Regions from separate parts of the Erwinia sorbitola genome, predicted to be linked through region 1. Evidence: riboswitches for the same ligand, from Rfam matches in the RefSeq annotation. Region 1 holds a riboswitch; each other region holds the start of a gene.
What was found. A riboswitch is a leader RNA that binds a small molecule or an ion and turns the genes downstream of it on or off. The one in region 1 is predicted to bind thiamine pyrophosphate.

Region 1 (4,198 bases):
ATGCGTGATCGAACTGGTTGATAAACCGAGTGCATTTTTTAATTTAGTATACTCACCGAGTTTCATAGCCTTATTCAGGAAGCCGAATTTAAGCACTGATTCAAGCTCTTTAAACAACTGGCTGCGTTTCACGTAAAATTGTTCACCGATTAACGCACCTCGCGTTATGTAGGTATTTTTATATGTTGTCTGAATCTCTTTGAGAATTTTTTCGATATTCTCAAAATATTTTCCTACCGGGTCGGCTGCAAGTCCAATGCCTTTATCAGCAATGTTAGAAAAGTTGGCAATGGTTGCATAATGCTTATGCAGGAAATTAGCTTCTTCATACGTCAGCGGATCAAGGGCCGCATCAACCCGCGCTTTTGCCTGCTGCATGTGGAGTATTTGTTCGCTGTCCTGTTTTTCAGGATCAACAATCAGCAGAATAGAACCGGCTTTGTATTCCTTACCTGTACCGTTAAGTAAGCGATAAAGTTCTCGCGTCCCATCAGGTTGAACACCTGCAAACAAAGTGTTTTCGAAAGAGTCAGTGGTTGATTGTTGCGGAATCAGGCAGAAACCAGCATCTACACCCGTGCGCTTTTTCTTAGCAGTTTGGTCGCGCTGCTCCGGATCTGTTGGTGTTGTTGCCCATGTGGTTCTGGGGGGCGCATTGATCTGAACTGTGTCTGGTGCAATCAGGAAGTTTGTACCATTCGGACAGCTACAAACGATAGGGGAACCATCTACTGCGGCATCCACACCCTCGTTTGATTGCCTGTAATCACCGGAAGCAATAAACCCAATTTCCCCACATTTAGGGCAGGGGGACGTTTTGTCTCCAATAAACAGTTGTAATTTACCCATAACGGTGATGCCTGATCTGCCTGCATAGCATTCAGAACCCGTAGAGGTTTTATCACCATCAAGGCCAACGTTCCTACCGTGAACGATGCAGCCTCTATTAACCGATGCCATCGTCAATCTCCTTATTTCAAAAACTATCTGCAACAATTCCCCGCCACTGCCTCCTTTTCTCAAATGCTGCCAGCATGTCGGAAGATAGTTTATAGGTATATTGCTGCATAAATCCCTATGCATGTTTGGTAGATAATAGCTGTGATTATTTTACAAATAATATTCACACAAGCAACAAGTATCAGGATTAAATAAATCTACGTTTCGTTGATTTTTTTACCTGTATGTTGAACAACGCACAACAGAAATATCGAAGACCGTCAGGAAGGGTTTTATTTTTCGACGGAAGGCACTTAAAGACACCTTCTGGTTTATGTATGGGATTGCCAAAAGAGAAAGTCTTAACCGGGCTGGCAAGCTTGCATCCACAAGCGACTTCCCCTAATCTGGCAAAAAGTATAGAGATTCTATCTAAATGACTCGGGGTGCCGTTCCTTTCCAAAGCGACGGCTGAGAAAAACCCGCAACACCTGAACTGGATAATGCCAGCGTAGGGAAGTCAGATGCCTGACCGGCATCGCCTTCTTGATCGCCGGTTGGGAGACAATATGATCCAACCTCAACACCACAGCCATGCTGATGTGGCCCACTCTCTGAAGCAGTATCAACAACAATCCCCCCTGATTCACTGCATGACCAACGATGTGGTTCAGACCTTTACTGCCAACGTACTGCTGGCGCTGGGTGCTTCCCCGGCAATGGTGATCGATGCGGAAGAAGCTGCGCAGTTCAGCGCTATTGCCGATGCGCTGCTGATTAACGTCGGAACCCTGACGCGCGATCGCAGTGGCGCAATGCTGGCAGCAATTAAGGCTGCTAACGCAGCCGGACGTCCATGGACATTGGATCCGGTTGCGGCAGGCGCTCTGGATTTCCGTACCACCTTCTGCCATCAGGCTCTTGCGCTCAAGCCTGCCGCTATACGCGGTAATGCCTCGGAAATTATGGCGCTGGCAAAGCTGGAGGTCAGCGGGCGGGGCGTGGATAGCCAGCATTCATCGACAGCGGCATTACAGGCGGCGTTGCTGCTGGCTGCTGAAACCGGCGCGGTGGTGGCGGTGACGGGTGAAGTCGATTTTGTGACCGACGGCGTGCGCATTATCAGTGTGCACGGCGGTTCACCGCTAATGACGCGTGTGGTGGGTACGGGTTGTGCGCTGTCGGCGGTGGTGGCTGGATTTGCTGCACTGCCGGGCGATCGGCTGCTTCATATTGCCAGTGCCTGCCGCGTGGTGGCGCTGGCGGGAGAGCGCGCAGCAGCGGTGGCACAGGGGACGGGCAGCTTTATTCCCGCATTTCTCGATGCTCTCTATCAACTGCATCCGGAGGGGCTGGTATGAAACGCATTAACGCCATGACTATTGCCGGAACCGATCCAAGCGGTGGTGCCGGGATCCAGGCCGACCTCAAAGCCTTCTCCGCGCTGGGTGCCTATGGCACCAGCGTTATTACGGCGCTGGTGGCGCAAAATACCACCGGCGTGCAGTCGGTCTATCGCATTGAACCAGAATTTGTCGCAGCACAGCTCGATTCTGTGCTGTCGGATGTGCGTATTGATACCATCAAGATCGGTATGCTGGCTGAAAGCGCCATTGTCGAGGTGGTGGCCGATCGTCTTAAACAGACCTCCGTGCCCTGGGTGGTGCTGGATACGGTTATGCTGGCAAAAAGTGGCGATCCGCTGCTCTCTGCCGAGGCTGTTACCACTCTGCGTGAGCGCCTGCTACCCCTGGCTTCCCTGATTACGCCCAATCTGCCCGAAGCCGCTGCGCTGCTGGCCTGCGATCCGGCACGCAACGAGCAGGAGATGCGAGAGCAGGGGCGGGCGCTGCTGGCATCAGGCTGTCAGGCGGTGCTGATGAAGGGCGGCCATCTCAGCGACTCGGAAAGCCCGGACTGGCTGTTTACCCGGCAGCTGGAGCAGCGCTTTACCGCTCCACGTATTAACACCCGCAACACACACGGCACCGGCTGTTCGCTATCGGCGGCGCTGGCGGCGCTGCGCCCGCGTCATGATGACTGGGTAAGTACGATGCAGGCGGCCAGGCACTGGTTGCAGGGGGCACTGGAGCAGGCAGACTCGCTGGAGGTAGGGCACGGACACGGGCCGGTACATCATTTTCATCAGTGGTGGTAAGAGGCAGCGCTCTTTCGTGCGGTTAGTTGTGAAAAATGGAGTTAGCAATTTGCCTTAATCACTGTTTTGGGGCCACGCTGTTAGGGTCAGAAAACTGACCAGCGGATCCTGAAGAGGATCCTCACTCATTTTAACAGGAGTTATCATGACGGACATCGTACAGTTATTGGGCAAAGAAGCAGACTCTCTTTTGCAACATCGCTGCATGACTATTCCAGCGGACAACCTCTATCTTCCCGGGGCGGACTATGTGGATCGGGTAATGGTCGATAATAACCGTCCCCCGGCTGTTTTACGCAATATGCAAACCCTGTATAACACCGGACGTTTAGCCGGGACAGGTTACCTCTCTATCCTTCCCGTTGATCAGGGCGTCGAGCACTCGGCTGGTGCCTCATTTGCCGCTAATCCGCTCTATTTTGATCCGAAAAACATTGTGGAGCTGGCGATTGAAGCGGGCTGTAACTGCGTGGCATCCACCTATGGTGTGCTCGCCTCGGTCTCGCGCCGTTATGCGCATCGTATTCCTTTTATGGTCAAGCTGAACCATAACGAGACGCTGAGTTATCCCACGCAGTATGATCAGACGCTGTACGCCAGCGTTGAGCAGGCGTTTAACCTGGGCGCGGTGGCGGTTGGCGCGACCATCTACTTTGGCTCCGAGCAGTCACGGCGTCAGATTGAAGAGATTTCCGCAGCCTTCGAACGCGCCCATGAGCTGGGCATGGTCACGGTGCTGTGGGCATACTTGCGTAATAACGACTTTAAAAAAGATGGTGTGGATTATCATGCCAGTGCCGATCTTACCGGGCAGGCAAACCATCTTGCCGCCACCATTGGTGCCGATATTGTGAAGCAGAAGATGGCAGAAAATAACGGCGGTTATACAGCAGTAAAATTCGGCCATACCGATGAGCGTGTTTACTCTACCCTGACTACCGATAATCCTATCGATCTGGTGCGTTACCAGCTGGCAAACTGCTATATGGGCCGGGCCGGGATGATTAACTCCGGCGGGGCAGCGGCAGGGGATACCGATATCGCTGAATCTGTACGCACGGCGGTGATCAATAAGCGCGCCGGTGGGATGGGGCTGATTTT
Region 2 (4,198 bases), 1.9 Mb from region 1:
CGGCAGGCCAAGATGTTCTTTGGGGGTGACGTAGCACAACATCGCGCAGCCAAACCAGCCTATCATCGCGGCACCAATGCCGGAGGTGAAGTGATCGTAACCTGGTGCAATATCGGTCGTCAGCGGGCCGAGAGTATAAAAAGGCGCTTCGTGGCAGTGCTCAAGCTGTTCAGTCATATTGACGCGGATCATCTGCATCGGCACATGACCGGGGCCTTCAATCATGACCTGGACATCATACTCCCAGGCGATTTTAGTTAGTTCACCAAGCGTACGTAGCTCTGCAAACTGCGCCTCATCGTTGGCATCCTGAATGGATCCCGGACGCAGGCCATCGCCTAGTGACAGCGAAACATCGTAGGCAGCGCAGATTTCACAGATATCGCGGAAGTGCTGATAGAGGAAGCTCTCTTTATGATGTGACAGACACCATTTCGCCATAATTGACCCGCCGCGTGACACAATACCGGTCAGGCGTTTGGCGGTCATCGGCACGTAGCGCAGCAGCACCCCGGCATGAATAGTGAAGTAATCAACACCCTGTTCAGCCTGCTCCAGCAGCGTATCGCGGAAAATCTCCCAGGTGAGATCTTCAGCCACCCCGTTTACTTTTTCCAGCGCCTGGTAGACAGGTACGGTACCAATAGGTACCGGACTGTTACGCAGGATCCACTCGCGGGTTTCGTGAATATAGCGCCCGGTAGAGAGATCCATCACCGTATCTGCGCCCCAGCGCGTGGACCACACCAGTTTTTCTACCTCTTCCTCAATCGAAGAACTGACCGCTGAATTGCCGATATTGGCGTTAATCTTCACCAGGAAGTTACGTCCGATAATCATTGGCTCGGACTCCGGGTGATTAATATTGGCAGGGATAATCGCGCGGCCTGCAGCCACCTCCTGGCGAACAAACTCTGCGGTAATATTCTCCGGCAGATTCGCGCCAAAGCTGTTACCCGGATGCTGTTGTCGCAGTACATCACCACGAATCCGTTCGCGGCCCATGTTTTCGCGCAGAGCGATAAATTCCATCTCCGGAGTGATAACCCCAAGCCGTGCATAGTGCATCTGGGTGACGCAGCGACCAGCCAGTGCCCGGCGCGGTTGTGGCAGATTATCAAAGCGCAGATGATCCAGCCCTTCATCTGCCAGGCGCTGCTGGGTATAGGAGGAGCTGAGTTCAGCGATCTGTTCTGTATCTTCACGTCTGATAATCCAGCGGCTACGCAGCTTCTTCAGCCCCGCGTAAACATCAATCGTTGCCGCCGGATCGCCGTACGCCCCGGAAGTATCATAGACAGGTATCGGTTCATTCGCCTCCAGTATCGGTTCTTCTTTGCTGCCGCCTGTTGTGGTCGGGCTTAACTGGATTTCGCGCATCGGCACGCGGATATCAGGCTGTGAACCACTCAGATAAATACGCGTTGAGTTGGGAAAGGCGGTGCCCTGTAATGAGTCGATAAACTGCTGGGCTTCTGCGCGCTGCTCGCGGCGGGTGGCTTTTTTCTCAACAAAGGGTTTTTCAACGATAGACATAGCAAGTTCCTGATAATCAGATGGAAGTTTGCTTGTCTGGAGGCGGGAGTAATAAGAGCGGCGTGAAAAATATGGGTTCACACCGTCACAGGTGATTTACTCTTGTTCCCTTCGCAGGTACTAACCTGATCAGGTTCCGCGGATCCCGAATTAACGGTCTCAGCCCCTAGGGGCACTCCGACAAGATAGCGACTGGTTTTTCAGTCAACGCAGGGGCGAGGCATACCTCGCCCTGACCCCTTAAGCATAAAGAGGCTTCTCGCAAACTACAAGAAATTCACAATATGCCGAGAATCACGCAGGACGAACGAGGGAGGCAGTGTTGGCAGCCTCTTGATTGTCAGCATTTTTTTCTAAGGCCAGCTTGATGAATTTATCCTCAAGGGTAAAACGCGCTTCCAGAGCTTCACCGACGATTGACAGTGCCTGCTGTAATTCCAGACAATTATCATCTTCGATGGCCGTTTCCAGATGAGAATCATAAATCTGCATGATCTGATCGGTATTGGCCTTTAAAGAGGGGTAGATTAGCGACGCTTTTGCCAGCTGCTCAGTCCCTTCAAGCTCCTTGATAAAACGCTCGTACACGGTGAAATGGCCGGTTGAAAGATAATCCACCAGATTTTGGCAGAACGCATTCAGCGCGTTTTCATCGAGCGTAGTCAGCGTTTCCTTGTTAGGCTTAATACCAGCCATTTGGTAATAGGTAACCAGCAACTGCTTGCGTAAGCGCAGACAAAAGTCTACCAGCTCACTGCATCCACCGACGCGCGCGGTGAGGACTTCCAACTGGTTAAGCATGTTCAACTCCGTGAATGTTATATTTTAACGTCTGACCTCAATCCAGTCTTTAAGCTGAGGATGATGAGCAAAATTATGGAACAGGAAATTTTAAGCGTAGACGCTGGCTGGTGGGTTGTCAGCCAGGAACACAAAATTTGGTTACCAAAAGGTGAATTACCGCACGGTAATGCGGGTTCGCTTGGACTGACAGGGCGATCCGGGAGGCCTGTTGGGGAGTGGCAGGGCGAAACGGTCTGGTTGATCTGCGGGGCGCAGCCGCAGGAAATGGGATCGTTACGTCAGCTGCTCGATCAGGAGACCGGCCTGTTCCAGCTAGCCGGGCGCGGTATTCAGCTGGCTGAATTTTACCGTTCACATCGCTGGTGCGGCTACTGTGGCCATGAAATGCATCACAGCAAAACAGAACTGGCCTGCCTGTGCGGGCACTGCCGCCAACGCTATTATCCGCAAATCGCCCCGTGCATTATCGTGGCGATCCGCCGTGGCGATGAGATCCTGCTGGCGCAACATACGCGCCATCGTAATGGCATATTTACCGTGCTGGCGGGATTTGTTGAAGTTGGTGAGACCCTGGAGCAGACCGTAGCGCGTGAAGTAATGGAGGAGAGCAGCATCAGCGTAAAAAATCTGCGTTATGTCTCATCGCAGCCCTGGCCATTCCCTCAGTCACTGATGATGGCATTTATGGCTGACTACGCAGGAGGGGACATCAAGATTGATCCCAAAGAGCTGCTGTCAGCAGGCTGGTATCGATATGATGCATTGCCGCAGTTACCTCCACCAGGAACGGTAGCGCGTCGTCTAATCGAAGATACTGTCGCATTATGTCGCGCGGAAGAAGAATAATGAGAATGTTATTATCTAACTCTTGAAAATATTATTTTACGATATATTCTCCTGATTCATTTAACCTGAATCAGGAGCTGCGTCATTATCTCTAAAGTCTATAAGCTACAACAGCTTTAACTCTGTGAAAAATTCAAATATCATTCTGCGCTATAAGCGAGGCTGTGTGCCTGATAAGGAAAAATTTCTTATCAAACCCCGCTTAAGAAATATTTGTATTTTAATCAGTGTAATCTTACTAATTTCCTGGCTATTGATTGACGGCACCAGCGACTAAACCTTCTGCATGATGTTCTGCGCGTTGTAAGTGAAATAATGTCTGAGATAAAAAAACAATGTTATCTGTGGGGAGTCTGGCTTTGCTGGGGGATCAGTATTGTTGCGTTTAAGCTATCAATAAGAACTCCCTTATATATTTCTCTGAGTGTGATGGCGTATCTGATTCTGCTGCTCGTCATCCCTTTTCTATTTACTAAAAGGACAGTTACAAACGTGTTTAATTTTAATCGCAAGGAAGAGCGTCAGATGGGCGAGAAAATATCTTCACAGGATCAGCAGCAAAAAATAGTTCCTACTATAGCTCCCTCTTATGAAGAAGGCAGTATGAAGGAAACTGTTATCTCATTTGGCAGTGTATTATGTGGTGAAATTAATAATGAGAACAATATTTCTATAAATGGAGTTGTCGAAGGGGATCTGACCAGCCAGAAAACGACGCAGATTGGTAAAGAAGGGAAGGTTATCGGGAACGTTAAATCCGTTAAGCTGGTAGTTAATGGCCTGCTGAAAGGAAGCTGCTATGCCAAAACGGTGATTATTATGTCGCGTGGCAGAATTGAGGGCGAAGTGTTTGCCACTGAGTTCTCTATTGAAAAAGGGGGCGTATTCGTCGGGAACTCACGTCAGATTGAAGAAGCCCAGGTGCTGCCAGAGAAGAAAAAAGAAAAAAAACTGACGGTCAGCGTTGCTGATCCTGTTCAGCCTTCTCTTACGGCTGTTGATAATACACAGA
Region 3 (4,198 bases), on a different replicon from region 1:
TGAGTGCCATCTGGGCCTGTAAGGCGCCAAGCGTCGCCACCGCCGGACCCATCACCCCAGCGCTATTACAGTTAGCCGCACTGGCCGGCAGCTGTGGAAAAACAGCGCGATAGCCGGGAGCACTGCCGCAGAATCCGCCCACATAGCCCTGTCGTCCCAGTACGGAAGCGCTGACCAGCGGAATGCGGCGCGGCAGGCAGGCGTCGGAAAGCGAATAAGTCACGGCGAAATTGTCGGCAGCATCAATGGCGAGGTCAATGCCGTTGAGCGCCTCAGCCATCATGCTGGCACCCAGTGCCTGCGGTTGTGTATCGACCTTACAGTCCGGATTACGTGCATTCAGTGCCTGGCGGGCACAGTCAACTTTTAACTCCCCGGTATGCTCCATGCCATACAATGTCTGCCGGTGCAGGTTATGCTCCTCCACCCGATCTCCATCATATATCCGCAAATAACCTACCCCGGCACCGGCCAGCAGTGGCAGCAATGCCGATCCCAGCCCGCCCGCGCCAACTACCAGCACGCGGGCATTCAGCAGCACCCGCTGCCCGGCGTCGCCGATTTCCGGTAGCATTGATTGTCGTTGATAGCGGCTCACAGATTATGACTCCTGAAAGGGAAACTGGGCCATGCCAAAAATTGGCGTGGAGGCGCTCGCCATATCACGGCGTTCTACCAGGCCTGCATGACAGGCATCGTGACCAGCTCGGATTGCGGCAGAAAAAGCCCCGGCCATGCGCACCGGATCCTGCGCTTTCGCCACCGCGGTATTCAGCAGGATAGCGTCAAAGCCCATTTCCATTGCCTGTGCGGCCTGACTGGGGGCGCCGATACCGGCATCAATAATCAGCGGTATGCCTTTAAACCAGGCGCGCATTGAACGCAGCCCTTCGATATTTCTCAGCCCCTGGCCGGAGCCTATCGGTGCACCCCACGGCATCAGCAGTTCGCATCCAGCTTCAATCAGTTTCTCACCAAGGATCAGATCTTCTGTGGTGTAGGGAAACACCTGGAAACCGTCGGCGCAGAGAATGCGGGCCGCCTCCACCAGAGCGAAAGGATCGGGTTGCAATGTGTCAGCGTGGCCAATCACTTCAAGTTTTATCCAGCGGGTATTAAACAATTCACGTGCCATATGTGCGGTAGTCACCGCCTCTTTTACGCTATGGCAGCCAGCGGTATTGGGCAGTATCCGTCTGTTCAGGCCGGTGAGCAGCTCACGGAAGGCAGCGCCGTGGCGGCCCTCTCGCCGCAGACTGACGGTGATAATCTCGCTACCGGAAACCTCAATGGCCTGTTGCAAGATCTCCGGCGAAGGATATCCGGCGGTGCCGAGCAGAAAACGAGACTGCGGAATGAAATCGTAAAACATGTTTTATCCTCCCTGCATCGGTGAGAGCACTTCAAGTTCACAGCCAGCGGTCAGTGCCTGGCTCTCATAGCGTGCGCGCGGCACAAACTGGCCGTTGAGGGCGCTGGCTACGCAGCTGGCATCAATCTGCTGTTCGCGCAGGAGTTCCGCCAGTGTATGAGCGGTGGTATCAATCGGGAGGCCGTTAAGCTGAATTTTCATATCAGTTTTTCCTGCATCAGTTGCTGCATCAGTTTTTCCGCCATTACCGGAGCAAGGAGGAAGCCGTGGCGATACATACCGTTGAGAGACCAGACGCCGTTGTGACAGCGTATGGCGGGGATATTATTGCGGTAGGCCGGGCGTCGGCCGGTGCCACTTTCCACTATCCGCGCCTCTGCCAGAGCCGGATGGATAGCCCAGGCGGCGCTTAACAACTCCATCATGGCGCGTGCGCTAATCGGGCTGTCATCGTCGCTTTCCACCATGGTTGCGCCCAGCATCAGGTGTCCGGCTGCACGGGGTACCAGGTAACAGGGAAAACGGGGATGGAGGATGCGCACTGGCCGGGAGAGCTGAACCTCCTCACTGTGCAGGATCAGCATTTCGCCGCGAACCGCGCGCAGTTCTGGCTGGTCGGCGGCGGCGTGGATCCCCCGGCAGTCAATAATGGTGCCGCCGGGCTGACCCTGATGGAAGCAGACCCCGGCAAGTTGCAGCCCCTTACGCAGCTGTTGCAGCGCACTGCGCGGATCAAGGTGAGCTTCGCCGGCAAAGAACAGCCCACGGGAAAAACGTCCTTCCAGCGCCGGTTCCAGCGTGGCGGGATCTACCCACTGATGAGCGCGCGTCATACGCGAAAAACGGGTGAGTTCGGGGGTGTCACGGGCGGAGGCCACTACCAGGGTGCCGCGATGCTCCACACCGTTAATCCGTGCAGACCACCATGGTGCGGAGCGCTGGCCCAGCTCGATCACTTCTTCCGGGGCGCTCTCCCCTTCACACCATGGAGCCAGCATACCGCCAGCCCAGTGTGATGCCGCACAGTGCTGCTCTGCGGTGATCACCTCTACGGATTCACCGCGTTCAGCAAGTGATGTGGCAACACAAAGCCCGGCGACGCCGTCGCCCAGTACCGACCAGCGGCTCATGTTGGGTGGTTTCCGCAAGACAGAAAAAGTGGAGTTAATAATGTCACGTTAGCCTCTCAAAACATGCTGAGACCCGTGATACAGAGAAGGAAAAAGGCGGGAACTGCTGAAGCCGTGCCCCTTGCGGCAGGTATCCAGAAAGGCCGTACAGGTACGCCATCAGGATACGAGTCTTCCTACGCCAGTATCAACTGGGTCAGGTTCTAAGGGTCGCTAAACCGCGAATAATCGCTCATTAGCCTCTCAGTCTCTCTGGCGAGACTCCCCTGACGGGAACCAGTTTTATTTGACCTGCTGGCTGTCGTCAAGTGGTACAGGATGTTAACGGGGAAAAAGAAGGCAGAATGAGACGCAGAAGTTTTTTTAATTGAATGCTCAATCAATAAAAACTATCATTATTTGTGCTGTTTACACAAAATTTACTTTTGGAGGGTGATCTGGATCATAAACATTAAAGATTAATCAGTGATTTACACTTATACCCATCCTGATGGTTCTCCCAGTGTAATTAGCGGATATACGGCGGATTTTACCCAGTATGCGCTAATGCGCGCTTCGCAGAGCGGACTTCAGGTTTTTTCCTTGAGCATTTTTTGCGGAGAGATTATGCCGACAACTGAAATACCAGGAAAGCCTCAAAAAGATCGTATTAATCCCGTGGTTTTCTACACCTCAGCAGCGCTTATCCTGCTGTTTTCCCTGACCACCATTCTGTTCACAGATTTTTCCGATCGCTGGATCAATCTTACCCTCGACTGGGTTTCTAACACCTTCGGCTGGTATTATCTGCTGGCAGCCACGCTGTACATCGTCTTCGTACTTTTTATGGCCTGCTCACGTTTTGGCTCAATCAAACTTGGCCCCGAACAGTCGAAACCAGAGTTCAGCCTGATGAGTTGGGCGGCAATGCTGTTTGCAGCGGGTATCGGTATCGATCTGATGTTCTTCTCAGTAGCCGAACCTGTGACCCAGTATATGATGCCGCCGGAAGGCCAGGGGCAGACAATGGAAGCTGCACGTCAGGCGATGGTCTGGACGCTGTTCCACTACGGTCTGACCGGCTGGTCAATGTATGCCCTGATGGGCATCGCCCTCGGTTATTTCAGCTACCGTTACGGCCTGCCGCTCACCATCCGCTCGGCGCTCTACCCTATTTTCGGTAAACGTATTAACGGCCCAATCGGCCATACGGTGGATATCGCCGCAGTACTGGGTACCATCTTTGGGATTGCCACTACGCTGGGCATTGGTGTGGTGCAGCTTAACTACGGGCTGAAGGTGCTGTTTGATGTGCCGGAAGGGCTGACTGCCCAGGCCGGACTGATCGTGCTGTCGGTGATAATGGCCACTATTTCAGTCACCTCCGGGGTGAATAAAGGTATCCGGTTCCTGTCGGAGCTCAACGTGTTGCTGGCCTTTGGTCTGATCCTGTTTGTGCTGTTTGTCGGCGATACCAGCTTCCTGCTAAATGCGCTGGTGCTGAACGTCGGGGATTATATCAACCGCTTTATGGGCATGACGCTGAACAGCTTTGCCTTCGATCGCCCGACCGAGTGGATGAATAACTGGACGCTGTTCTTCTGGGCGTGGTGGGTAGCATGGTCACCGTTTGTCGGCCTGTTCCTGGCCCGTATCTCTCGTGGGCGTACTATCCGTCAGTTCGTGGTGGGCACCCTGACCATTCCGTTTATCTTCA
Region 4 (4,198 bases), 1.2 Mb from region 1:
TAGCTGATGTTTCTTCTGACTGAGTTCATCATCACGCAGGGAAAAAAGTTCGGCGGCGCGCTGGTAGTTCTCCTCTCTTAGTGCAGAGTTGATATCTCTGTAATTCAGCACCAGAGATCCGGGATAGCTCTTCTCCAGTTTTTTGATCAGTTCAGCTGAGATATCGCTGCACCCCGCCAGCCCGGCAAGCTGTACTCCCTTTTCAATCTCATCCTGATCTGCCAGTTCCTCTGCAATTTTCTTCAGAATTTTTCTCGCCGCAGGATAACTTTCCGCCCCTACACAGACATCCACCATATTCAAACCAGAGTGCGTCGAGAAATCGCTGTCGATGTCCAGATTTTTGAGCATTTCATGCAAATGGAAGGCGTACATTTTATTATTGTTATTATTAAACTCATTGAAGATTTGAATAAATACAAATTTTGGATCTTTAATTTCCTTGCATCTTTCAATAGCCTCTTTTGCGCTGTTGATGTGGTTATCTTTAAGGAAATCCTGCGCCTCATTAATAGCATCAAACATCTTCTGATGACGTTCACCGCCAGCATAGAAGTCAAAAATAGAAAGCCTTTTTATATCATTAACAAAGGTATTGAAATCATCAGATGCGACAACAGGAGCGAGCCTACTATGGCAGGCAACATAACCTTTTTTGGTGAACTTATCATCGCCGGTTTTGAGGACATTCAGCAAATCGACGATCTGCTGCTTATCCTGCGGAAATCCGGGCTGATTAAATCTTTTTTCAAAAAATGTTTCACTGCCTGAAAACTTCTCTGCATCAAAGATAATACAGGCGCTCTTATCCGGCTGCTGATTAATACGGACAATCAGCTCTTGAATGTCTGCGGAGATCTTTTCTAACAGAATAAACTCTGCCAGACCATGATTTCTCAGGCTAAGATTAATATTTTCAACAAAAGGGTGTAGCGAGTTAACGACATCATCGTCGACGCAGTAAAAATAGAGTTTGCTATACAGCCTTTCACCACTTTCGCTAAACGCAATATAGTAAAGTTTATGGGTTATATGGAGTAAATAATCACGAAAATGAAAATCATGAATAAAATGTAAATCCAGGTCGCTATAGCCAGGAGGATTGATATCAAAATATGATCCAAAACAGCTATTAAAAATATCACTGAGCTCTTTGCTTTGTTCCATGCCCGTAATCCTTTATAAATCTCATGAAAGATGCATAAGATAAATTTATCAGAACAGCCCGAAAAATGTCTATAAATCTGCGCGCTCCAGCGGTTGACAAGGATTGTAATCAAAAATCAAATATCGTATAACAGGCTCCTCCGAGGGGTGTCCTGTGATGGGCTGAGATGGCGTAAGCCGAACCCTTTGAACCTGATCTGGGTCATGCCAGCGAAGGGACGGGTTGGCAGTCACCTCTGCCTGTTCACACCTCCGCCTGCCCGGATCTCCACTTAACTGAGGGGATTCTGTGTCTTATCGTATTCAACCTGTAGATTTCAGCCACGGCCTGTACGGACGTTTACGCCAGCAGGCGGGAAATGACTGGCAGGACTACGTTGCACATCCGTTTATTCAGCAACTTGCCCTGGGCACGCTGCCTGAACGCGCTTTCCGCCGCTATCTGACTCAGGATTATCTGTTCCTGATCCACTTTGCCCGTGCTTACGCCCTGCTGGTAAGCAAGCTGCGCACGCTGCCGGAGATGCGTGCTGCCACCGCCTCGCTAAATGCCATTGTCGCCGAACTGCCGCTGCACCTGGCCTACTGCGAAAGCTGGGGCATGAGCGAAGCGCAGATGATGAGTGAAGCGGAAGCAGCGGAAACCATGAATTACACCCGCTATGTACTGGATATCGGCCACTCTGGCGATGCCCTCGATCTGCTGGTAGCGCTGCTGCCGTGCGTTGCAGGTTATGCGGAGATTGGCCTGCGCCTGCTGCACGACCCCGGGACGCTGCTGGAAGGCAGCCCTTATGCCTCCTGGATCCGTAACTACGGCGATGCTGACTACCTTAACGGCGTGCGTGCTGCCCTCGATCTGCTGGAAAGCGTTGCCCGCCAGCGCGGGGCGGAGAGTCGCTTTAGTGAACTGTCTGAGATTTTCGTCACTGCCACGCGTCTGGAATCCGCCTTCTGGCAGATGGGACTTAACGCGGCCACCCCGACGTGATGGCGATTCACTCCGTTACCCCGCCCGGTATTCAGGTGCGCGATCTGACGCTGTGCTTCGGCCAGCGTCAGATCTTCGGCCCCCTCAGCTTTGATATCCCGGCCGGGCGTTTTGTCTCCTTGCTGGGTGCCAGCGGTAGCGGTAAAACCAGCCTGCTGAAGATTATCGCCGGGCTGGCAGCACCTGCATCCGGCACGGTGTGCGGCAGTGACGGCCTGCCGCTGCCGGGCCGTATCGCCTATATGGGGCAAAAAGATCTGCTCTATCCGTGGCTGTCGATTATCGACAACATCACCCTTGGTGCGCGCCTGCGTCGGGAAAAAGCTGATGCCGGGTGGGCGACACATCTGCTGGAACGCGTCGGGCTGCAAGGTCACGCAGATGACCATCCGGCCGCACTTTCAGGAGGGATGCGACAGCGTGCGGCGATTGCCCGTACGCTGTATGAACGCCAGCCGATTGTGCTGATGGATGAGCCGTTCTCGGCGCTGGATACGCTGACGCGGGCGAAGATTCAGACGCTGGCCGCCGAGCTGCTGGCCGACCATACCGTACTGCTGATCACACATGACCCGATGGAAGCCTGTCGTCTGAGCCATCATCTGCTGGTGCTCTCAGGCGCTCCTGCCGCGATAGATGACACTCATACCATTGGCGGCCTGCCGCCCCGCGCCGCAGACGATGCCGAACTGCTGAAAAGCCAGGGCGAGCTGATGCAGCAGCTGCTAAGGGCCGCAGAATGAGCAGTAAGATCACAACCAGCGCCCGCGGGCTGATCATATTCATCGGGCTGCTATTGCTATGGTGGCTGGCGACGTTAAGCGATATTCCCGCCTTTCTGCTGCCTTCACCCGCCGCTGTTGCCCGCGCCCTGTGGAATGGCCGCGCTTTTCTCGCTTATCACAGTCTGATTACCGCCTCGGAGGTGCTGATCGGACTGGTGCTGGGGGTGATGCTTGGCTCGCTTCTGGCGGTCGGCATGATTATCTTCCCCCGCCTGCAACGCTGGCTGATGCCGCTGGTGCTGACCAGCCAGGCGATCCCGGTATTTGCCCTCGCGCCGCTGCTGGTGCTGTGGTTTGGCTTTGGTATCAGCGCCAAAGTGGCGATGGCAGTGCTGGTCATTTTCTTTCCGGTTACCTCATCTTTCTTTGACGGTATGAGGCGGGTAAATCAGGACTATCTCGATCTGGCCCGCACCATGGGCGCTTCGCGCTGGTCGCAGCTGCGGCATATTCGCCTGATGGCCGCCCTGCCCGCTTTTGGCTCCGGCCTGCGTATGGCCGCCGCCGTGGCACCGATTGGCGCAATTATTGGCGAATGGGTGGGATCCGCTGAGGGACTGGGCTACGTCATGCTGAATGCCAATGCGCGGATGCAGACCGACCAGTGTTTCGCCGCGCTGTTTATCCTGGTGCTGATGACCGTATTACTCTGGGCGACTGTCGATGCCCTGCTTCACCGCCTGATTAACTGGGCACCTGAATAAGCGTTAATGACATTAAAATAATAAGGAATAGAGTATGTTAAAGAAAACCTGCGCTGCACTACTGCTCTGCGGAACCTTTACCTCACCGGCCTTCGCCAGTGAAAAGCTGACGCTGGTACTCGACTGGTATATCAACCCGGATCACGCGCCAATAATGGTCGCCGATCAGATCGGTGCCTTTAAAGCCGAGGGGCTGGATGTGAAGATTATTCCGCCATCGGATCCTTCCCTGCCGCCGCGCCTGGTGGCGGCTAAACAGGCCGATCTGGCTATTACCTATCAACCACAGCTGCACTTCTTCGCGGATGAAGGCCTGCCGCTGGTTCGCGTTGGCACCCTGATCAATTCGCCGCTCAATACTGTGATAACGCTGGATAAAAGCATCACCTCCCCGGCGGGCCTCAAAGGCAAGAAAATTGGTTATTCCGTCAGCGGAATTGAGCAGGCCACGCTCAACACCATGCTCCAGCAGGAAAACATCAGCCTTAAAGATACCCATCTGATTAACGTCAATTTCCAGCTTTCCAGTGCGCTGCTGGCGGGTCAGGTTG

Region 2: another riboswitch for thiamine pyrophosphate. It lies ahead of thiC (phosphomethylpyrimidine synthase ThiC); the one in region 1 lies ahead of thiM (hydroxyethylthiazole kinase).
Region 3: another riboswitch for thiamine pyrophosphate. It lies ahead of GN242_RS21480 (FAD-dependent oxidoreductase); the one in region 1 lies ahead of thiM (hydroxyethylthiazole kinase).
Region 4: another riboswitch for thiamine pyrophosphate. It lies ahead of tenA (thiaminase II); the one in region 1 lies ahead of thiM (hydroxyethylthiazole kinase).

The regions. Positions count from the first base shown of each region.
Region 1 covers NZ_CP046509.1:1,564,699-1,568,896, forward strand. The annotation lists gene GN242_RS06975 (PAAR domain-containing protein) at 1-960, opposite strand, end outside; TPP riboswitch at 1,372-1,474, shown strand; gene thiM (hydroxyethylthiazole kinase) at 1,509-2,300, shown strand; gene thiD (bifunctional hydroxymethylpyrimidine kinase/phosphomethylpyrimidine kinase) at 2,297-3,097, shown strand; gene fbaB (class I fructose-bisphosphate aldolase) at 3,243-4,198, shown strand, end outside.
Region 2 covers NZ_CP046509.1:4,352,796-4,356,993, reverse strand. The annotation lists gene thiC (phosphomethylpyrimidine synthase ThiC) at 1-1,536, opposite strand, end outside; TPP riboswitch at 1,626-1,726, opposite strand; gene rsd (sigma D regulator) at 1,831-2,337, opposite strand; gene nudC (NAD(+) diphosphatase) at 2,413-3,186, shown strand; gene GN242_RS19715 (bactofilin family protein) at 3,502-4,198, shown strand, end outside.
Region 3 covers NZ_CP046510.1:27,369-31,566, reverse strand. The annotation lists gene GN242_RS21495 (HesA/MoeB/ThiF family protein) at 1-598, opposite strand, end outside; gene GN242_RS21490 (thiazole synthase) at 602-1,372, opposite strand; gene thiS (sulfur carrier protein ThiS) at 1,376-1,573, opposite strand; gene GN242_RS21480 (FAD-dependent oxidoreductase) at 1,570-2,502, opposite strand; TPP riboswitch at 2,659-2,780, opposite strand; gene GN242_RS21475 (choline transporter) at 3,109-4,198, shown strand, end outside.
Region 4 covers NZ_CP046509.1:2,715,853-2,720,050, forward strand. The annotation lists gene GN242_RS12145 (CHAT domain-containing protein) at 1-1,167, opposite strand, end outside; TPP riboswitch at 1,301-1,403, shown strand; gene tenA (thiaminase II) at 1,457-2,158, shown strand; gene GN242_RS12155 (ABC transporter ATP-binding protein) at 2,158-2,901, shown strand; gene GN242_RS12160 (ABC transporter permease) at 2,898-3,647, shown strand; gene GN242_RS12165 (ABC transporter substrate-binding protein) at 3,682-4,198, shown strand, end outside.